DNA from 2 places in the Pseudoalteromonas luteoviolacea genome. Region 1 is predicted to be linked to the other one. Evidence: riboswitches for the same ligand, from Rfam matches in the RefSeq annotation. Region 1 holds a riboswitch; the other holds the start of a gene.
What was found. Region 1 has a riboswitch for thiamine pyrophosphate ahead of thiC (phosphomethylpyrimidine synthase ThiC). Riboswitches for the same ligand answer to the same signal wherever they lie in the genome.
Positions count from the first base shown of each region.

Region 2: it holds a riboswitch for thiamine pyrophosphate, as region 1 does, so the genes downstream of both, S4054249_RS13750 (3-oxoacyl-ACP reductase) here and thiC (phosphomethylpyrimidine synthase ThiC) in region 1, are expected to answer to the same signal.

Region 1 is NZ_CP015411.1:371,440-382,960, reverse strand. It holds gene thiE (thiamine phosphate synthase) at 1-532, opposite strand, end outside; gene S4054249_RS01630 (thiazole synthase) at 550-1,347, opposite strand; gene thiS (sulfur carrier protein ThiS) at 1,348-1,545, opposite strand; gene S4054249_RS01620 (FAD-dependent oxidoreductase) at 1,542-2,564, opposite strand; gene thiC (phosphomethylpyrimidine synthase ThiC) at 2,615-4,567, opposite strand; TPP riboswitch at 4,745-4,846, opposite strand; gene S4054249_RS01610 (META domain-containing protein) at 4,879-5,286, opposite strand; gene S4054249_RS01605 (acyl-CoA thioesterase) at 5,384-5,773, opposite strand; gene S4054249_RS01600 (TonB-dependent receptor) at 5,881-7,995, shown strand; gene speD (adenosylmethionine decarboxylase) at 8,040-8,849, opposite strand; gene S4054249_RS01590 (OsmC family protein) at 8,936-9,349, opposite strand; gene S4054249_RS01585 (DUF3802 family protein) at 9,418-9,756, opposite strand; gene astD (succinylglutamate-semialdehyde dehydrogenase) at 9,952-11,424, opposite strand; gene astA (arginine N-succinyltransferase) at 11,438-11,521, opposite strand, start outside.
Region 2 is NZ_CP015411.1:3,245,454-3,256,974, reverse strand. It holds gene thiD (bifunctional hydroxymethylpyrimidine kinase/phosphomethylpyrimidine kinase) at 221-1,042, opposite strand; gene S4054249_RS13755 (LLM class flavin-dependent oxidoreductase) at 1,054-2,373, opposite strand; gene S4054249_RS13750 (3-oxoacyl-ACP reductase) at 2,373-3,146, opposite strand; TPP riboswitch at 3,198-3,290, opposite strand; TPP riboswitch at 3,385-3,523, shown strand; gene S4054249_RS13745 (sodium:solute symporter family transporter) at 3,613-5,052, shown strand; gene S4054249_RS13740 (TonB-dependent receptor) at 5,089-7,269, shown strand; gene S4054249_RS13730 (S8/S53 family peptidase) at 8,157-9,320, shown strand; gene S4054249_RS13725 (TIGR03032 family protein) at 9,370-10,563, shown strand; gene S4054249_RS26335 (Ig-like domain-containing protein) at 10,560-11,521, shown strand, end outside.

The sequences.
Region 1 (11,521 bases):
TCACCACAGACTTCACCCCAAATGACAGCAATTTTTGTGCAGCCTCTCTCACCGCATCTGGTCCGATTAAATAGACGCCCGTAAGCAACTGCGTTTCATGGGTATTTGGCGTGATCACATCCACCAATGGCAATAAGTGGGTTTTTAATGCATCAACCGTGTCTTCTTCAGTCAATGCATCTCCACTGGTCGCAATCGCGACAGGATCGTACACAATCACAGGCGGCATTTCCCAACGTGCCTTGTAGCGAGTCAAATGCTCAGCAATCAATTGAATTTGCTGTACATTGGCCAACATACCAATTTTTATTACCGCCGCTGGCATATCCGACTCAAGCGCCAACAACTGCGCTTCTATGACTTCGGTTGATACCGCATTTAAAGACTCTACACCTAGGCTATTTTGTGCGGTCAAGGCAGTAATAGCTGTGCAGCCATGTACGCCAAAGCTGTGCATCGCTTTTAAATCTGCTTGCACACCTGCACCACCACCGGAATCAGAACCAGCAATACTCCATACAACTTTTGACACTTGGACTCCTAATTTTCTTAATCTTGATGCCAAAAAGGCATGCCCATAGTAGGCGTTGAAGGCGCTGCAACCTCTTTTTCTGGCATTGCTTGCGCAACATAGCCCATACGACCCGCTTCCACAGCATGAGAAAATGCCGCGGCCATCTTGACCGGATCGCCGGCACCTGCAACCGCACTATTTAATAGCACGGCATCGTAACCTAATTCGAGTGCTTGACAAGCATGTGAAGGCAGCCCAAGACCGGCATCCACAATCAGAGTTTGCTCAGGTAAGCGTTCACGAATGGTCTTCAAGTTATAGGTATTAATAAGCCCTTTACCGGTCCCTATCGGTGCCCCCCATGGCATTAACACTTCACAACCAAGATCCGCTAAGCGTTGACATAACACTAAATCATCAGTGCAATAGGGTAACACTTTAAAGCCTTCTTTGAGCAAGATATCCGTCGCTTCTAACAAACCAAATGGGTCCGGCTGCAAATTATATTCATCACCGATCAGCTCTAGTTTTATCCAATCGGTATCAAAGACTTCTCTGCACATCTGCGCTAGGGTCACGACTTCTTGCACACTGTGGCAGCCCGCCGTATTGGGCAGCACTTTAAGTCCAGTCTCTTTTATCAGCTGCCAAAAGTCTTCACCTGCTGAAACCGAGTTTTGTCTGCGCAATGATACAGTCACGATTTCTGCTCCCGAACTTTGTATCGCATGCTGCATAATTTGCGGTGACGGGTACAGCGCCGAGCCAATTAATAATCGGTTATTAAAATACTCACCATAAATATTAAGCTGTTCAGAATGTGAATTAATCATCTAACCCCCTTGAATAGGTGAGAGCACCTCAATGCTATCTCCTTGACTCGGGATGGTCTCGCCAAGCCTTGCTGAAGGCACAAATTGCCCATTGAGCGCCACTGCAAATGGCGGCTTTGCCCCTTTGCTGACGATGATTTGCTGCAAAGACTGTGCGCTTTCAATACGGATAGCCTCGCCATTATAAGTTAGATTCATAGTAGCCCCTTTGAAAGTGCTTGTTGTACAACAACTGGCGCAAGTAAATACCCATGTCGATATAAACCATTAATTGAAATAACATTATTTTTAACTTCGATATGCGGGTGATTATCTACAAACGCAGGCCGCAAGCCTGCATTTAAGGACATGACTCTCCCCTCTGCAAATCCACTATGTACGGTATAGGCCGCTGATAACAACTCCAATGTAGAGCGCACAGTAATGTCATTTGCATCTTGAGACTCTATCTCAGTTGCACCAATCACATATTGATGGTTTGGCTTAGGCGCTATGTAAATCGGGTAACGCGGGTGCATTAAGCGCACTGGACGCTGTAAGTTCACTTCTGGTGCAAATATACGCGCCACTTCGCCACGTACACCGCGCAGCCCAGGTTTATCTTGCTTAGCCCCAACCCCTCGACAATCAATGATCCAATCGAATACTTGACCATTAACTTTGCCAGCTTCAATTACGGCAGTTTGAGTAAATTGAAAATCTACGCCGCGACGACACAGCGTCTCGTAGCTGCTTGTAAAAAAAGCGAGGTTGTCTAATTGCCCTTCACAGGGTAAAAACAGCCCTTGATTAAACTTGCAGCCTAGTTCAGGCTCTAACGTAGCAATATCACGTTGACTCACTCGTTTTGCTTGATGTTCACCCAAGGGTTTTAAACGCTGTTCAAAGCTTTGTAGATCGCCTCTATCTTGTTGATGGGCAACAATCAAACTGCCTTGCTGCTGAAAAAACACTGAAGTGTCTAACTTTTTGAGTAAACTTGGCCACAGAGCAATACTTTTCAAGCCTTGCTCTGCAAGTATTTGGTCACAAATCACTGATTCTGCCAAAGGTGCTAACATGGCAGCGGCCAAAGTGCCGGCACCCGTTTGCGCATCTTGTGGATCTTTTTCAAAAATGGTGAGTTGATAACGATCCATCAACTCCAATGCTGCGACCCTGCCAACTAAACCAAACCCAACGATAGCAACGGATGGTTTTGCTCCGTACTCTGTCATGAGAATTCCAGTTGTTGTGCGCTACAGCACTGATCTGTAGCGCTATAAAGTTAAATAGCTTTGTGATAAATCTCGGAACCTGTGCTCTTGAACTCTTCTGATTTCGCTTTCATTTCAGCTTCAACATCAACCATTTTAATTTCAATCGCATCACCCACATTATTTGGGTCAATACCACGCGCTTCTAGCTCTTTTGCATAGTCACGAACGTCTTGGGTAATTTTCATCGAACAGAACTTAGGCCCACACATTGAACAGAAATGTGCCACCTTACCAGATTCTTGTGGCAGCGTTTCATCGTGGTAAGACAAGGCTCTTTCAGGGTCAAGACTCAGGTTGAATTGATCATGCCAGCGGAATTCAAAACGCGCTTTAGACAATGCGTTATCACGGATCTGTGCACCACGGTGACCTTTTGCTAAATCAGCAGCGTGTGCGGCAATCTTATAAGTAATTAAGCCCTCTTTCACATCCTCTTTGTTCGGCAAGCCCAAATGCTCTTTTGGTGTTACGTAACACAGCATCGCTGTACCATACCAAGCAATCTGCGCAGCACCGATACCAGAAGTAAAGTGGTCATAACCTGGGGCAATATCTGTTGTCAGTGGGCCAAGAGTATAGAAAGGCGCTTCATGACAGTGCTTTAATTGCTCATCCATATTCTCTTTGATCATGTGCATTGGCACATGACCTGGGCCTTCAATAAAGACCTGTACATCATGTTCCCACGCGATTTTTGTCAGCTCACCCAATGTGCGTAACTCAGATAACTGTGCATCATCATTGGCATCTGCAATGGAGCCTGGACGCAGACCATCACCTAGTGAGAAACATACGTCATACTGCTTCATGATTTCACAGATGTCTTCGAAGTGGGTATATAAGAAGTTTTCTTTATGGTGTGCTAGACACCATTTGGCCATAATTGAACCACCACGCGACACAATACCGGTTACACGCTTTGCCGTCATTGGCACATAGCGCAACAATACGCCTGCATGAATGGTGAAATAGTCAACGCCCTGCTCAGCTTGTTCAATTAAAGTATCGCGGAAAATTTCCCATGTCAGATCTTCTGCAACCCCATTTACTTTTTCAAGCGCTTGGTAGATAGGCACGGTACCGATTGGGACTGGCGAGTTTCGCACCACCCACTCACGGGTTTCATGGATATAACGACCTGTAGACAGGTCCATAACAGTGTCTGCCCCCCAACGCGTTGACCATACGAGTTTTTCTACTTCTTCTTCTATTGATGACGTAACCGATGAATTACCAATATTGGCATTCACTTTCACTAAAAAGTTACGCCCTACAATCATAGGCTCAGATTCTGGGTGATTGATATTGTTTGGAATTATCGCTCGACCGCGCGCCACTTCTGAACGAACAAACTCAGGTGTGATAAAATCAGGGATCTCTGCACCAAAAGATTGACCTTCATGCTGCTCTGCCAGTAGCTCTTCGCGAATTTTTGCTCGGCCCATATTTTCACGGATCGCAACAAATTCCATTTCAGGTGTGATAATCCCCTGACGTGCATAATGCATTTGCGTCACGTTTTTGCCCGGCTTTGCACGGCGTATCTTAGGTAGGTTTTCAAAACGGATATGGTCTAAGCCTTCATCCGCCATACGTTGCTGAGAAAACTTTGAGGTTACTGAGTTTAACAGCTCTGTATCGTCACGGTTAACGATCCAATTCTCTCTATACTTTGGTAAGCCTTCACGCACATTTAATGTAAACTCAGGATCTGTATAGGGACCAGATGTATCATATACCCTAACTGGCTCATTTTTTTCATAGATAGGTTCTTCTTCTGTGCCCCCAACAAAAGAGTCATTCAATGAGATCTCTCTCATGCCAACACGAACACCATCTTGCTCTCCATCTACATAGATTTTCTTTGAATTAGGAAAGGGTTGGCCTTTAAGGTTATAGATAAATTCTGAAGCCGCTTCGCGTGACTCGCGACGTGACAACTTGCTACTGTTATTTGACATGACATGCCTCATTGTTAGTTAAGGTGTCTTGTCAGAATTCCAAATAGGAAGAGATATGACCCACTGAGTATAACGGCGTAAAAATACACAGACGGCAAAGTGAAATTGGTGGACAAATTTACTAGCGCAATGCTAACAAACTTGGCAGCCTTAACACCCATACCCACTTGGGTATAATTATTAAGGCAGCTTGTTCCCTACGCAGGCATTAACCTGATCAGGTCCACGGATCCCGCAATACAGCGATCTCAGCCCGCTAGGGCACTCCGACAAGTAACGAATTGAGACAAAGTCTACTGAATGTCGCTGCATTAGTCAAAGTGACCTTTAACCAATTTAAAGCGCCACTTCACGTCTCCCTCAAGAATCAACTCGTTTTCGCTATATTGCAATGGCGCTCCAATTTGCAGTAAATTGAGAAACTCATCTTCATACGTGTTCGTCGCTTCATCACAGAGCTTTCTGGTCATACCGATATTAGATACAAACAATTGTCCTGATCGAATTTCGCCTTGGCCAAAAAAACGATTACAACCGGCAAAGCCATTCACACGAAAAGCATCTAAAAATTCGAATTGAATTGGCTGAGTTTCAGCGTCCGAATCTTCTGATACATACTGCCAACTTGAATATTTGAGCGTGTCTACGTTTACCGTCCCTGTGCTTGAGCACCCCATCAACACCACACTCAATAAGCATAATAAAAAGGAATATTTCATGGTAAACCAATCATTTGATAATCAATGCTAATTATAACGCTTGGCTCACCAGAATAGGCAGTAAAAATATGTAATAAATTGCCTATCCAGTCAAAAATTAAACAAATAGTTGTTCAATTTCCTCAGGTAGGAACGGGCGACCACGTTCATTCACCGATGTACCTGTCACAATCGCGTCCAGCATCAGCTTATCATCTTGGCTTCTTAATACTTTTTGATGAAATGCAAACTTCAGTTTACTGACTTTCTCCACTTCTACTTCAACATAAAATGCATCACCGGGGCGAAGTGAGTCTTTGTAGTTCATCTCAGAGCGAATAACAACCAAGTTTACTTTTTGCTCAGCTAGCGCTGCAAAGTCAATATTTTTATGTGCCAAAAACTCATGCCGCGCATGTTCTAAATAATTAAAATACACACTGTTGTTCACGATCCCTTGGAGATCGCATTCATAATCTCTTACTTTAAAGTCAACTTTAAATGTCATCATTCGTCCTCAAATTAGATTGCAAAAGTTTATATCACAAATTTTCAGTGATCTGGTCGGGCTTTTGCTAAACTAGTGCGCAAATAACACGGGACATATATAAGCGAATGAAATTAAAACTCTCTTTACTCACAATGGGTCTGATGGTGGCATTTTCCAGTTCAGCCGACGACGCAACCTCAACGAAACCAAAAAACATTGAAACTATCGAAGTAACTGGGGACTTTCAGCAAGAATCTCTACAAACTTTGAGCGCCAGTGCATCTGTCTTTGGCGAAACGGAGATCTCAACACGCGGTGCAAGTTATTTAGATGAAATTCTTAACAGTGCTGCAAATGTGAACTTTACCGCAGGCGCGTCTCGTGGACGCTTTGTGCAAATCCGTGGGGTTGGCCTGCGCTCACAATTTGTTGATCCAATCACACCCAGTGTGGGCGTTTTAATCGACAATATTAACTATTCTGGCCTAGGTGGCAGTGCGTTGCTATTCGATGCGGATCAAGTTGCTATTTATCGCGGTCCGCAAGGCACCAAGTTTGGGGCTGATGCCATGGGTGGAATTATTGATATTCACTCAATTTCTCCAACCCAAGCGCCCAGCCTCAACGTTAAATTAGGCGCTGCAAATTATGGTACTCACGAAGCTGGTGTGGCTGTTGGTGCAGGTCTGACTGACACGATTGCCGCACGTGCCAGTATTTATCAAAAACAATCCGATGGCTTTGTAGACAATGTGTATTTAAACGAAGAAACGCAAGATTTAGATGAAAGCGTCGCGAGGTTCAAGATCGATTATGCTGCGAACGACGAGTTAAACCTGGGCTTTGTCTATCACCATATTGATATTGAAAACGGCTACGACGGCTTTACTTTAGATAACTCACGCCAAAGTGTTGCCAGCCAGCCGGGTCAAGATACACAGAAAAGCGATGCATTCTCTTTAACCGCTGACTACACCGGTTTATCAGCTGTAGACATTGAAATACTCACTAGTGGCCTGCAAGCTGATACCGTATATAGCTACGATGAAGACTGGGTCTGTGCAGATCCTGCGCAGCCAATGCTGTGTGAGGCAGGTCTTCACCCAGACCATATCGCTTACTATGGCCAGTACTTTGACCAGTATGCGAGAGACCACGAAAGAGGCGCTGCGGAAGTAAGAATTAAAAGCAAAGACAAATCTTGGGTAATTGGCGTAGTGAGTCGCAGACATGATGTCGACTTAGACCGTCAAAGAAGCAAACATAGTGAAGCGCCAGCACAGTTTAAATCTAACTTTGAAACACAAAACCATGCGTTATTTGCTCACAAGGTGACTGAACTACAAGACGATGTCAGACTAATCACGGGTATTCGCATTGAGTCTTACTCAAGTGATTACATGGACAGTAATGCATTTGACTTAGATACAGATGATACGATGGTCGGCGGTAAACTCGCGCTTGAGTACCAAGTTGTACCTCAAACAATGATTTATACCAGCTTAAACCGCGGTTACAAGGTGGGTGGAGTGAACGGTGAAGCCCTCGCCAAAGCCAAAGATGATGGCATCACTATTCCGCAATCGGGTTTCACTTTCGACCCAGAGTACCTGTGGAACTTTGAGTTTGGTGTTAAAGGCCAATCTGAAGACAAGCGGCATACGTTAAATCTCAGCGCATTTTATATGCACAGAGAAGACATGCAATTAAAACAATGGCAGTTAGAGGGCGTGCAATTTGCCGGCTTCATCAGTAATGCGGGTAAAGGAAGAAATTATGGCCTTGAAATAGAGGGAACCAGTCAGCTTCTTGATGCGCTTTCATTACAATATAGCCTAGGTTATTTAGATACCAAGATTGAGGATTTCATTACCGTCAATGGCGATGATTTTGATGGCCGCGAGCAAGCACAGTCACCAAAATATCAATATGCCTTCACCTTTGTGTATGACGTTACTAACAACATCAGTGCACAATTAGGGTTCGAAGGTAAAGATGACTACTACTTCTCTGATAGTCATGATTCTCAAGCACCGAACCAAAATCTGATCAATGCGAGTATTTCTTACTACAGCGACAACTGGAGTCTAACAGCATGGGGAAGAAACTTAGCGGATAGGGACGTCCCTGTGCGTGGTTTCCAATTCGGTAATGATCCGAGAAATGGTTGGGCCACTGACACGTATGTGCAATATGCAGAACCCCGCGTATATGGTTTAACATTTAACTATACGCTTTAATAAAAAACGGCGCTCTAAGCGCCGTTTTTTTAATACCTGATTTCTTATTCTGGGTCAGGTAGATTTCGTCCGTAAAATACCTCTTGGATTTCACGATTTAATTTAGTGCGGATCTCTACCTCTTCCTCATCAGTGAGCTCATCTGTGGTGATACCGAATAAATACGTGTTTAAATCGGTTTCTTTAAGCATCATCTTAGTGTGGAATAAGTTTTCCTGATACACATTGACATCTACCATCTGGTAAGCGTCTTTTGTATCTTCAGTCATGAAATTCTGAATTGAATGAATGGGGTGATCAATATAGTGTTTTACACCATTCACATCACGGGTAAAGCCGCGCACTCGATAATCAATCGTTACCACGTCTGACTCAAGCGAGTGAATTAAGAAGTTCAGCGCCTTAAGCGGAGAAATAATGCCACAGGTAGACACTTCAATGTCCGCTCTAAATGTACAGATCCCATCGTGAGGATGTGCTTCCGGATAAGTGTGAACACAAATATGGCTTTTATCCAAATGGGCCACAACTGAATCAGGTAAAGGTCCAGGTGTCTCCTGAGAATGCGGCATCGTCCCCTCTACCGGCTCTTCAGAAACCAAGATAGTGACACTTGCGCCTTGCGGGTCGTAATCTTGACGCGCAATATTCAATACATTCGCACCAATAATATCGACTACTTCCTTAAGAATATCCGTTAAACGCTCTGCACTATACTGCTCGTCGATATATTCGATATATTCTTTTCGCTGTTGCTCAGTTTTGGCGTAGCAAATATCGTAGATACTAAAGCTTAAACTCTTTGTTAAGTTGTTAAAGCCATGGAGTTTAATTTTATTAAAGGGCTTGTTCACGATAGACCCACCTTAAAACAAGAAAATCTGCGCTGCAGAACTAAAAGTTCGCGGATTTTATACGAAAACTTGCAGCTTAAAAAGCGTTATTTTTCTTCGCTTTGTACAACCTCATGGGTATGCGTAATTTCCACTGCTTTTTCAAGCATTAAGGCAACTGAGCAGTACTTTTCGGCAGACAAATTAACAGCGCGTGCAAGATGCTTTTCAGACACATTGTCACCTGTAACTACAAAGTGTAGATTGATTTTGGTGAATACTCTAGGTGCTGACTCTGCACGCTCTGCAGAAAGTTTAACCTCGACACTTTCAACAGCTTGTTTTGCCTTTTTTAAGATACTCACAACGTCAACAGATGCGCAACTGCCCGCCGACATTAATACCATTTCCATCGGACTAGGCGCTGCACTGTCAGCCCCTGCATCAAATACCACATTATGACCAGAGTGAGAACGACCTAAAAATGTATCACCACCTACCCATTTTACACTTGCTTGCATAGTACACCTTATAAAACCAATAACACCGCCATAAGGCGGTGTTATTAAAAATAAAAATCTATAAAAGTTTACTGAATGGCAGAATCAAATAAATTTTTAACCAAACCAGCAAACTCTTCGATAAACTCTTGCTGTTCTTCTGTAACACGTTGATCAACAACACTTGATAACACTTCCTGTAGGTCGTACACAATGCCATCAACTTCACGTACAATCAACCCGCGCTGCTCGGTTGATAAGCCTGTGTGCTGTTCACACAAACGAATTACATGTTCAGCGATAACGTCTTCAATTAATTCAACGACCTTAGGTGCATTTGGCTTTACCACACCCGGCTTTTCAAACAAGGCTAAATTTTGTGTCAGATACATGACTAACTCATCATATCCTTGTTTATCTAAAACCATATATTGCCCACCTGAGTTTACCAATGACATCTCCTATTGATTTAAGCAGAAACTCGATCTGATTGCTACTTTTGAGCGGCCCAGAAAAATAAAAAAAGCAGCAAATGCTGCTTTTTAAGAATAAAGCGTGAGACTATGTCTCCGCATCACACTATTGCAGTTAGCAATAATGTGATTTACCTGATGCAGGTAATTTTAATCTAATGATAGGCCTGGACTCAAGCTTCCTGGTAATGTAACTTTTTCAAGTTCAACAGAAGCAACCGGATATGCACAATAATCTGCCGCATAGTACGCACTTGCTCTATGATTACCAGACGCACCAATACCACCAAATGGCGCAGCACTTGAGGCGCCTGTAATAGGACGGTTCCAGTTAACAATACCCGCACGAATACGGCGCAAGAAGTGATCATAATCTGCTTCATTGTCGCTCAGTAGACCAGCAGACAAACCAAAGCTTGTGTCATTTGCAAGCTCAATCGCAGCGTCAAAGTCTGTATAACGGAATACCTTCAATAATGGACCGAAGTGCTCATCATCAGGGAAATCAGCAACCTTTGTACATTCGATGATACCAGGTGTAACAAAGCCAGTACCCGCTGTGTGCGTCAGTTCCAGTAAGCTCTCTGCGCCAAGATCAATCAGTTGCTGCTGTGCTGCAACCATACCAGCCGCTGCCGCTTCAGAAATCATAGAGCCCATGAAAGGCTGATCAGCATCGTCAAAATTACCAATCTTAATCGCTTTCGTTGCACGCAATAACTGCGCAAGAATTGCATCGCCCTGCTCACCGTGAGGTAAAAACAGTTTACGCGCACACGTACAACGCTGGCCACTTGAAATAAATGCAGACTGGATAATGTCGTGTACAACCGCTTTAATGTCTGTCACATCTTTAACGATTAATGGGTTATTACCGCCCATCTCAAGCGCTAAAATTTTGCCAGGTTGACCGGCAAATTGCTCATGCAGGAAGTGACCTGTACGAGAAGACCCCGTAAAGAATAAACCATCAATACCTTTGTGTGATGCAAGTGCTTTACCTGTATCCACTTCACCTTGTACTAGGTTAATAACACCAGCTGGCAGACCCGCTTTTTCCCAAAGCTTTAATGTCAGTTCAGCAACATATGGCGTTAATTCAGACGGCTTAAATACTACAGTGTTACCAGCAATAAGCGCAGGTACAATGTGACCATTAGGCAAGTGACCAGGGAAGTTATAAGGACCAAATACCGCAACAACACCATGTGCTTTATGTCGAATAACAGCGCGACCTACAGGCATTGCATTTTCTACTATACCGGTACGCTCATTATAAGCTTTTTCTGAAATGGCAATCTTACCAACCATTGCACCCGCTTCAGTACGCGTTTCCCAAAGTGGCTTACCTGTTTCTTTGGCAATTGCGATTGCAAGCTCTTCGCTATGCTCTTTCAAAACCTCAGCAAAACGTTTAACCACGTCTAAACGTGCTTCAACGCTCAAGTCGCTCCACAGGTAATAAGCTTCGCGTGCTGATTTTACTGCGCTATCAACCTGCTCAGCAGTTGCCGCGTTTGCTGACCAGATCTGTTCATTGTTTGCTGGGTTTACAGATGCAAACTCTGCACCTTCACCCGCTGACCATTTACCATTGATAAATTGTGCTGCATGTGTTGTCATAATTCTTTCCCAATTAAAGAGTTGCGATGCTTACAGTGTCGCCTTCAGTCACCTGAAGCGCATTTGCCAATTCAGCCGAAATGGTGATTTCTTCACC
Region 2 (11,521 bases), 2.0 Mb from region 1:
GTATGTTTTCTGACCATAATTTTTAAATATAGTCCTAGGTGATTTTAATTTTTTTGACCAGGGAAGTAGTAAGAAATTGACATTATAATCATTGAAGTTCAAATAAATAATAGCCCATCTATGTTCCTGGATTATATAAGGTTTTGGATAGGCTGAGAATATATTTATATAGTAATAGTTACATTAGGCATGCCCATAAAAACTGATAAAAAAACACTTTTTATTTATCTATCCAATATTTATGAAAATGATGTACGGGGCCATGGCCTGTTCCAACAGTTAACCGCTGAGAATGAACGATTGCTTGGTGCAAATACTGGTGTGCTTTTGCTACTGCATCTTGCAAGCTAGAGCCATGGGCTAAAAACGCACTGATTGCTGAAGAGTAAGTACACCCTGTGCCATGGGTATTCTTGGTGGCAATCCTCGGGGTGGTGTAGTTGATAAACTCGCCACCGTTCAGCGCAAGTATATCGGTACAGATTTGGCCTTGCCCGTGACCACCTTTTAACAACACATTGTTAGCGCCAAGTTCAATGAGCGCTTGGGCTTGTTTGGTTTGATCTTCAATGGTTTGAGTGCCTAATAAAATGGCCGCTTCTGGCAAATTGGGGGTGATCAAGTCAGCCAAAGGCAACATGTGTTTTATTATGGCATCTACCGCCGACTGCTCAACCAAGGTATCGCCCGACTTGGCAACCATAACCGGGTCTAACACAATCAACCCCTTGTAGTTAGTCAAACAGGTGGCCACGGTTTTAACCAATTCAGGTGAAAACAACATGCCAACTTTAATGGCTGCCACATTTAAATCGCTTAATACAGTGTCGATTTGTTGAGCCACAACCTCAACGGGGATCGGAAAAACAGCATTGACTGCACATGTATTTTGCGCCGTGACTGCGGTGATCACACTCGCTGCAAACGCGCCATTGGCAGACATGGCTTTAATGTCGGCTTGTATACCAGCACCACCGCCGCTATCAGATCCTGCAATGGTTAACGTGATGGGGGCTGGGTTAAATGAATTCGCTTCAGGCATTCATGATTACTCTATTTATTTTTGCGATTATTGGGGCGTTCTAACCCTAGGTGCGCTCGCAGCGTATCGCCTTCGTAGTCTTTACGAAATGACCCTCGTTTTTGTAACTCAGGGACCACATGCTCTACAAAGTCTTCGATACTATGAGGCAGCGAAGGCGGCATTAAATTAAACCCATCGGCACCTTGATTGTTTACCCACAACTCCATTTGATCTGCAATCTGTTCCGGTGTACCCACCATAGTGCAGTGCCCGCCGCCTGCGGCTAAACGCCCCAATAATTGGCGCAAAGTTGGCTTTTCGGTTTCGATGATTCGTAAAATTGTGCTGTAGCGACCTTTAGGACCCGTAAAAGAGTCTAACGGAGGCAGTTTGGGCACTGGCGCGTCGAGTTCCCAATTTGAGCAGTCTTGATTGATAAACATGCCAAGCTGCTTTAATGAGGTTTCGCTGGGGAGCAGTTCGTCGTATTCGCGTTGCTTGGCTAAGGCCTCGGCTTCGGTTGAGCCAACATAGGTGACCAAACCCGGCATAATTGGCACTGCATCTTGGCGACCACGTGCTTTTACGCGGTTTTTTACCTTTTGGTAATATGCCTGTGCAGCGGGTAAGTCATAGGCAACCGCGTAGATTGCTTCAGCACATTGTGCTGCTAGTTCAACACCTTGTTCAGATGCGCCAGCTTGGAATAACACAGGGCGGCCTTGAATTGGGCGCGGTACATTTAATGGGCCATCAACTAAAAAAAACTTGTCGTGGTGGTTGATTGCTTGCACTTTCTGAGGGTCGGCATACAGGCCATTGCGGTCAAATTCAATGGCATCATCTTGCCATGAATCCCACAATTTAGTGACAACGTCGGCAAACTCTTCGGCACGGCGATAGCGCTCTGCATGCTCGGGCATTGACTTATAGCCATGGTTTCTGGCCTCTGCATCAAACATCGAGGTGACTAAGTTCCAACCAATACGCCCACCCGAAATATGATCCAGTGACGCCAGCATTCTGGCGGCATGAAATGGAGTATAAAAGGTACTAGAGACTGTGCTTATTAACCCAATTTTTTGCGTGGCCCTGCTCATGGCTGCAATGGTTGTTAGTGGTTCTAAAAACCACCAACTGCCATCAGCAACATCACCGGCGCTGTGTCCGTCTGCAAAAAAAACGGCATCGAATTTGCCTCGCTCGGCTAATTGGGCAATTTCTTCGTAATAGCGAATATCGCCTAAGCGCTCTACTTGAGAGTTAGGGTGGCGCCAAGCTGCGCGATGATGTCCACACCCAAATAAAAAGAGGTTGATATGCATCATTTTAGGTAGTTTGCTGGCCATTAGTCTTTCACCAAGCCGCCATCAATGACGAGGTTTTGGCCCGTAACTGAGCGTGACCAAGGTGAAGCAAAAAATAACGTAGCATCGGCAAATTCAGCAGGGGTTGTTACTCTGCGAAGTGGTGTGCTGGCTGCGATGAAATCAAATACTTCTTCAGGTGTTGCGGCAGAGGCATCCGTCGTACGTAATAACCCACCAGAGACCATGTTTACAGTGATGTTATCTGGGCCAAGATCGTTTGCCATTGTGCGCGTCAACGAAAGTAACGCGGCTTTGCCTGCCGTGTAGTCATGATAAGGCACAACTGGGTTTTGAAACAGGTTGGTACCCACATTAATAATGCGGCCAAAGCCTGCTTCACGCATGCCAGCAAGGGCTGCTTGAGTGGTATATAAAGCGCCGCCTACCACGCCCGAAAATTGCTGGTTAAGGTTTTCCCAAGTCAGTTGATCGGCGTTTGCTCTGGCATCACCGTTAAACGAAAAGCTAGGCAACGCATTGTTTATCACGGTTGTGATAGGTTGGCCAAAATGAGCTCTAGCTTTTTCAAACATGGCTTGTACATCGGCTTGACAGCTTACGTCGGCCTGAATGGCAATGGCGCGTTCCGGTGCTAGTGCGGCTAACGTTTGGGCTGCATCGGCACTGCTTAAATAGTTGATAACTACTTTGGCACCTTCACGTAAAAAAGCGCGTACAAGGTGTTCGCCTAAACCACGGCCACCACCAGTCACTAGAACAATTTGGTCAGAAAGATTGATAGAGTTTGACATATCGGCCTCATTTTTTGAGGCGAAGGCAGATCTAAGTACTATTTTTGTTCAAAATAGTGCAACAGACATCCCTTCGCCAGTATTAGCTGGATCAGGTTCAACGGATATCATCTCAGCCCTGTTAGGGCACTCCGTGTCTGGCACAGATGCTAACAAAAAACCACACGCCCTTACAAGTAATGGTAATAATTATTATTATCAATATTGTTTGACTTTGTGGTTGTTTCTCTATAGATTTCCCGCTTCCTAGGGGAGCCCAATGTACTAAGGCTGAGATTCTACTAACGGAGTGTTTACTGCACTCTTGTTGTTAAAAGTAGTAACCCTTTGAACCTGATAAAGTTAATGCTTGCGCAGGGAAGGAGGTAGCCACTGGTGAATATTTACCAGTAAAGTTCTGTGTGGCTGTTTTTCTAATATTCCTCTGTCTGAGCATTAAGTTTCCTGTAAATACAAGGGATAACTTATGTTGGACATCACAACCGCTCTGATATCTTTGGTCGTTTTTGCGGCTCTTTTTTCTATACCAGGCTTAATATATGCGCGCCGTTGTCAGGATAAACTAGACGACTTTTTAGTGGCACGAAACAGCCAAAATAGCCAAGCTACTATGCTCACATTAATGGCAACAACAATGGGTACATGGGTCTTGTTTGGCCCCGCTGAGTCAGCCACTTGGGGTGGCATTGGCGCGGTCATCGGCTATGCATTAGGTGTGCTTGCACCGCGTTTAATCATGATCCCTCTTGGGGCTAGGATCCGCACCTTGATGCCAGAAGGGCACACATTAACAGAGTTTGTTTATAACCGATATGGCAAAGGTTTATATGTGTTTGTGCTGCTGATTATGCTGTTTTATTTATTTATCGGGCTGACCGCTGGATTAACTGGTATTGCAAAAATGGTGGCACTTGTTTCTCCGGTCCCCTTGTGGGCCACTGCCGCCATTGTGATGTTTGCAACCTTGCTTTATACCCTCTACGGCGGCTTACGTGTCACGATTTTTACCGATCGTCTGCAAATGTTAGTGATCTTGCCATTTATTGCGCTCATTATTGGGTTTGGCTGGGCGGCAACCGACGGCATTGCACCTGCACTTAATGGGCTTGCGCAAAATGCCCCACACCTGATTGACCCTTTTAATGCCACTGGCATAGAAACGGGCCTGACCTTTTTTATTGCTGTGGTATTAACTGGTCTTTTTTATCAAGGGGCCTGGCAAAGAGTATTTGCAGCGCGAGATAACAAAGTGGTGCGCAATGCCTTTATTTTAAGTGGCGTACTGAGTTTTCCAATTATTATCATCATGGGGTTATTCGGCTTGGCGTTTGTCGGTTTGGGGCTTCCAGGACAAGGATCTACAGCTCTGTTTAGTGTGATTTTAGATACGGTTCCCTATTGGTTTATGCTCGGACTGATCCCTTTTGGATTAGCGCTTATCATGAGTAGCGCTGACTCAAGCATCAGTGGCCTTAATAGTATTTTGGTGGTCGACTTACATCGCCTAATGCCGCAAATGTCTGCTCAGAAGCTACTAAAAATATCTCGCTGGCTCATCGTATTAATGTCAATCCCTGTGCTCATAACCGCTTCACAAGGGTTCAGCATTTTGTATTTATTTTTATTAGCCGACCTACTGTGCTGTGCTGCGGCGTTTCCCGTCTTCTTTGGTTTTTATAATGGTAAATATCAAAGCTATAACGCGGCTTTGAGTATTTCAGGTGGTTTGCTAAGTGGTTTGTACTTGTTCCCTATGCCTGGCGAGCCCTTGAACAACTTACTTGAATCATTCTTGCTAGCATCTTTAGTACCTGTTGCTATTTCATTACTGCTACTCATATTGCCTAGTAAAAACTCATTTGATTTCACTTTACTTGCCAGCAAAGTCAAGCCAATTGAGTCATAACCGAATAACATCACTTTTTGAGGTATAGACCTATTTATGAAAAATGCATTTAAACTCTCTGCGGTATGCCTAGCGCTCAGTTTTACTGGATATGCATTAGCTGATGACAACATTAAAGAGAGCAAAGATGACATAGAAGTCATTGTTGTTAAGTCTGAATTTAGGCCATTGCCTTTAATGGAGACTGCTAATTCTGTATCAGTAATCACCACGTCAAAAATCGAAGCGCGCAGTGCTAATTTTTTGAGTGATATGCTCGCGACAACACCAAACTTAAACTATTCAGCGGGTGCCTCACGAGGCAAGTTTTTTCAGATTAGGGGCATAGGTGAGCTTGCAGAGTTTCAGCAAGTGCTCAGGCCTAGCGTAGGTATTTTAATCGATGGAATTGATTACAGTAGTTTAGGTGGTGCAGCCACACTATTTGATGTAGAGCGTGTTGAAATCTTGCGTGGACCACAGGGCACTTTATTTGGCGCAAATGCCCTAGCAGGCATGATTAATGTCACTACGCAACAAGCCAGCGAAGATTTTGATGCAAAACTCTCTGGCCGCTTCAGTGACATTGATGGCAATCGCGGTGCAATTGATACAAAAGAATATGGCGTGGTGGTCAATGGTGCTTTGACTGAGTCGGTGAATGTCCGTGTTGCTATGCAAAGTAATAAAAGTGACGGCTATATCGAAAATCACTATTTAGGCAAGGACGACACCAATGGCATTGATGAGTTCACTATTCGCAGTAAGTTTAGTATTGATGTAAATGAGGATTTAAACCTTAACGTAAATTTGGTGCATCTTGATTTTGATAATGGCTACGACGCGTTTACTCTAGACAATGTGCGCGACACGGTATCTGATGAGCCGGGGACGGATGATCTTGAGTCTTTAGGTATCTCGTTGATTGCAGACTATAAAGTTGCAGATACATTAAACTTAAAGACGATAGTTTCAAGTGCGGACAGTGATTCTGCTTACGGCTTTGATCTTGATTGGCGTTCGCAGTCATTTTGCGATAATTACCCAGGTACACCATCAAATTGTGCTTTTTTTGGCACTCGTTTATTTGACCGAGAAACACAAACTCATACCTTTGATACACGGCTTTTATCTCAAAGTGATAGCGACAGCTTAAGCTGGGTGGCGGGTGTGTATGCCAAAGATGAGCAGCAAGACCTAGCATTAAAAGATAGATTCTTTGGTATGCCCGTTGAGTTTAGTCGCCAATTTACCTCTAAGAATATTGCTTTGTATGGTGACATTTCAGCACCATTAACTGACAGCGTGAATATACAACTAGGTTTACGTACCGAGCGTTATACAAGTGATTACTCAGACAGTAATGATATAGTGAATGACAGTAGTGAATCTTTGTTTGGCGGTCACTTAAGCCTCGATACGCAGTTGAGCGATGAACATTTTGCTTATATACGAATCGCTAAAGGCTACAAAACAGGTGGCGTAAACGTGAGTACGCGGGATGAAATTCCACTGACCTATGATACGGAAACTTTGTGGAACTATGAGTTTGGACTAAAAAGCGTCTTCTCACCTCAACTGCATGCGCAAATCTCTGTGTTTTATCAAGACAGAAAAGATGCACAAGTAGAGCAGTCTTTTGCCGATTGTAGCGGCAATAGTACCTGTACAGGTTTTACTTCTTATCTTATTAATGCAGCTAAAGCCAATAGTTATGGCATTGAAGCTGAGTTATTTTATCGACACTCAGAGCGATTACGCTTTAATGCAAGCCTTGGTTTAATGGACAGTAAGTTTGATGAATTTTATAGTTATTCACATGCAGATAGTTTGCGTATAGCCAGAGAAACTGGAGAATACGTCGTTACTGATTTGTCGGGTAAAGAGCTCTCTCATGCACCAAGTTATCAGTTTACCGTCAGTACAAGCTATGACCTTACTGAATCAGTGACTTTATGGCTGTCTTTGGAAGCAAAAGATAGTTTTGAGTTAGGTGATAATCACGATGAAGTTACACAGGCCTATGAGTTGTTAAATGCAAAAGTTACTTGGGTTCCAACTGATAACCTGACGTTGGCTTTATTTAGTAAAAACCTGACGAATGAAGACTATATTGTGCGTGGATTTGGCACATGGGACAACGACCCTCGACACGGAGGGGAGTTTGATAGTTACGGCCCTTATTATCAGTTTGGTAACCCGCGTGAAATAGGTGTAGAAGTTAGTTATCGACTTTAAGATACGAATTAGCATAGAGGGGCGATATATTATTGCCCTTTTTAATTAGATCAAGCAGAGAAATAAGTCAGGAGATCGGAGAGCAACGACGTAAGTATGCGAGGTTGCTTGTAAATAGTGCGTATGAAACTAGTTAAACAATAAGGCTGGTAAAATAATAGGTTTTTATAATTTATTTTATAATATGTATTTAGGTTGGTTTTATTATTCCTCGTATTCGCAAATGTCTAAAGTATTGCACCCACTCTAGTCAAAAAAACGATTTTAAATAAAAATATGTTTGCAGCTGAAAATAATGGTTTTTAGTTATGAGAGCAGTATGAAATCAGACTCTGGACCTTTGTGTGGCGAATTCATAATTTAATGGTGGTGTAGGTACTTTATTATACTCACACATCGAAATCATGTGGCTATCAATTACTCTTTTTAATTTGAACGTCTGGAGTTCGCTCAATTTAATCTTACTTATCACACCCAATAAAAAACTGATTAAGTCAAGTATACCCTTGGGGCTTTCTGAGTAATTAATAAGCGCTATATTAGGTCATCCCTCCTTATTCTAACGTGACTAGATACGCATTCTTACCATAGTTGTAGAGTGGTTAATTATTATACTTTATTCAGTATAACTATTTCGTCTGTCGCAATTCCATAAATGTAATCATTTGTACTGTATATGTACCTATTTTCTTGTTTGCAAATATAATTGCTGTAAAATTGATCTAGATCATCAATTTCGATTTGTTTAAGCAAACTTTTTGTAAATATATTTCTTCTTTTTAGGCTGGGTTGTGTTTTTTGTTGTGAAAATTGCATTTCATTAAGCAGGTGGAAAGGAGAGAGGTTTTTTAATAAAAATGCAATTTAATTCAATAAAAATAATTCTGATGAATTTTTTATATCTGTCTTTTTTACTGCTCTTAAGTGCTTTTTCAGCTGCGACTGAGCTTGAACGTTTAATATCAAACGATGAGGAAAAGCTCATTTTTCACAACTTTTCTAAACAGATCGAGCTTAGGGAAAGCGAACTGCCTAATTATTTTGATAGCAATATTAATCAGCAGTTTTTTTTAAATGGGCGTATTTTGGTCAAGGCCTCACAAGCGGTAAAAAATAGTCTTGAACGAACAGATGGCATCGAAAAAGTACAAACCATCGCAGAACTCAATAAACTCTCAGTTTTGTTAGTGACACCAGAAAAGCATCATTTTTATCCTTTATATCAATCCTTATCATCGCAATTAGGACCTAACAAAGTTCAACCAGACTTTGCTTTGGTAAATAATATAAAAGCGAAGACCCAGCTAAAGCAGGTCATTGAAAAGGGTGAAGAAGGTTATTTTGCTCGTTACCACAGGTTAGTATCGCTTCCATGCCTCGAGACGAAAAAAGCCATCAGAACGGCGATTATTGATGATGGTTTTGTCATTACAGACAGAGAAAGAAGTCAGCTAAATGTCATTTTTGAATATGATGCAGATCTACAAACACTCAATGCCAAACCACAAAACAAAAATCAAATGCATGGCACTGCCATGTTACAGGTGTTTTTGCAGCAACAGTCCAGCGTCAGCAAACATAAAAGTGAACTGATCGCTATTCGCCAAGTGAGTTCACATACTTCGGCCATGATCCTCGCTTTCACCATTGCGCAAAAAATGCAAGCCAATGTGATTAACAGCAGCTGGGTGCTGCCTTTTATGTCTGAGTTTTTAGCTGACGTCATTGAACATACAGCGGCTCAAAAGAACGTCGATTTTTTAGTGTTTGCAGCTGGCAATGATGGTGCTGACGCATGTCAAGCAAACCAGCTTTCAACACTCGACGGAGTCACCGTCATCGGTGCGTTGCATAGCAATACACGAGCACCGTTTTCAAACTTTGGTGAATGCGTAGACATTTACATTCCCTCAAAAGCGTGGGTTTTAATCAATCAAAAAAATACAGGTTTGACTGGAACATCATCGGCTGCTGCAAAGGCATCGGGCCTGTTTTCGCACCTGCTGTCTTGCGGTGTTGATAAACACACCATTGAGTCGGTATGGCATTAAAAAGTAATCATAGGCCTTTTAGGCCACCCTATAACTCAGGAGTATTAAGTTGACAGATGACACGCCGTACTCGCAAGCACCTGAAACGCCGTATAAAGAGGCGTCTTCAGCGAATGAATTTGCGAGTCAATATCAGTCAAATTTCCCAAAAATTCTCGAAGCGCTCGGTATATCGCTTGTTGTGTCAAGCTATCAATCGGATTCATTGATTTTGATAAGAAGTAAACAGGGTGAGCTGAATACCAGTATAAAGCACGTTAAGTTACCTATGGGACTGTGTGTGAGCCATGAGCGTGTAACGGTGAGCAGCTTTAATAAAGTAACGGATTTTAAAGTCAGTCACCAATCCAGAGACGCCATCAGCTCAGGGCAATTTGATGATATGAGTACATTGTCAAAAAAAATACAGCCTCAAACAGAGCAAAACAGCGAGCATGAGTTTTACAAGGCGCGAGCGGCGCAAATCAATGCAGTTAAAGCATGCGATATGCTTTTTACGGAGCGTACTTCCCTGACCACGGGGTTTATCAACATTCATGACATTGCATGGGGCGATGATGGTTTATGGGCGGTTAACTCGAGCTACTCATGTTTGGTGACATTGAGTCCAAACACCGGGTTTGTCGCGAAATGGAAGCCCCCGTTTATCTCTGAGCTCAAACCAGATAATCGTTGTCACCTCAATGGCATGGCCATGTTAAATGGCAAACCCCGCTATGTTACTACGTTTAGTCAGTGTGATTCAAAAGATGCATGGCGCGAAAATACCAAAGGCACACTGATAGATGTTAATACAAACGAAATACTACTAGATAACTTGTGCTTACCACATTCTCCTCGTTGCCATGAAGGCTGGGTGTATGTGTGTAATTCAGGGGAAGGGCAAGTTTTAAAATACAACCCAATTTCTAAAAAGGTTGTTGAGGTGTGCACCCTGCCTGGCTTTACCCGTGGGTTAACCTTTTTAGGTGACTTAATGATTGTGTGTACAAGTACAACTAAAGAGACCAAAGTATCGGGAAAAACAACGATATTACACGCTTTACAGTCAGAAAAAACCCGCTGTGGCATCTGGGTTTTAAACAAACACACCGGTGAGGTTATCACTCACTTAGAATTCACAGAAAACGTATCACAACTCTATGATATCGCAGTTATTTCAAACTCTACTTTCCCAGAATTTATCGGGAATGAAGATGCGCTATCCCCCCACCTATTTGATTTCTTAATGGAGATAAAATGAGCAGTATAAAAACAAAAAAAACAGCCTTGAGTGCTGTTATCCCAACTTTATTGGCTGGGGGGGCGATTAGCACGCACGCTTATGGTGACAGTCTTCAAACTGAAACCGTTAAATTTGAAGAAAAAGAAACGGTTGAAACGCGGAATCTCCAACGTCCAGTTTCTAACGACCCTTTTGCAGCTAATTACCAAGCAAATACCGGGAAAGCGGCTCAAGAGGCAAATAATAAAGCGGCGACATTAGCATTTTTATCTCAACAAGGCTTGTTGAACAGTGCCGAAAGTACAGAGCTAAAGGCGAGCAGTATTGAAGCGTTAAGTAAGGTGTTTGTGGGCTCCTGTATAGGCTTTGATGGTCGATGTATTGATTTGTCTGACCAAGGTAGTTTTACATGTTCAATGTTTTCGGGTACTTGGTTTAGCGATTCAGATAACTGTACTGTACCAGCGTCCCCTGAAATAAACGTGATGGGTAACAACCAGATGATAGTGTCGGGGGATACTACACCTGTTTCATCGGACAACACTCACTTTGGTGACCATACGGTAGGTGACAATAAGGTATCACGTACCTTTATTATCGAGAACCAATTAGCAAATTCAAGACTTAATTTAACTGGGAACTCAAAAGTTTCTATCTCAGGTGATAGTGATTTTTCAATTGAAACTCAACCTAATGTGTCAAGTATAAATGGCATTGGGCAAACCTCGTTTGTTGTGACATTGGACCCAAAAACAGCAGGTAATCGCGAAGCGACGATTACAATTGTCAATAATGATGAGAATGAAGGTACCTATACTTTCAAAGTGGGCGCTTCAATTTATTCAGCAAATACTGCGCCAGTAGCTGTTGATGATGCGATTACCATCATGCAAGGCACGACCTCTGTTAAAATACCTCTTATAGATAATGATACAGATGCAGACCTCAACGATAGGATAGCTATTTATACTATTGG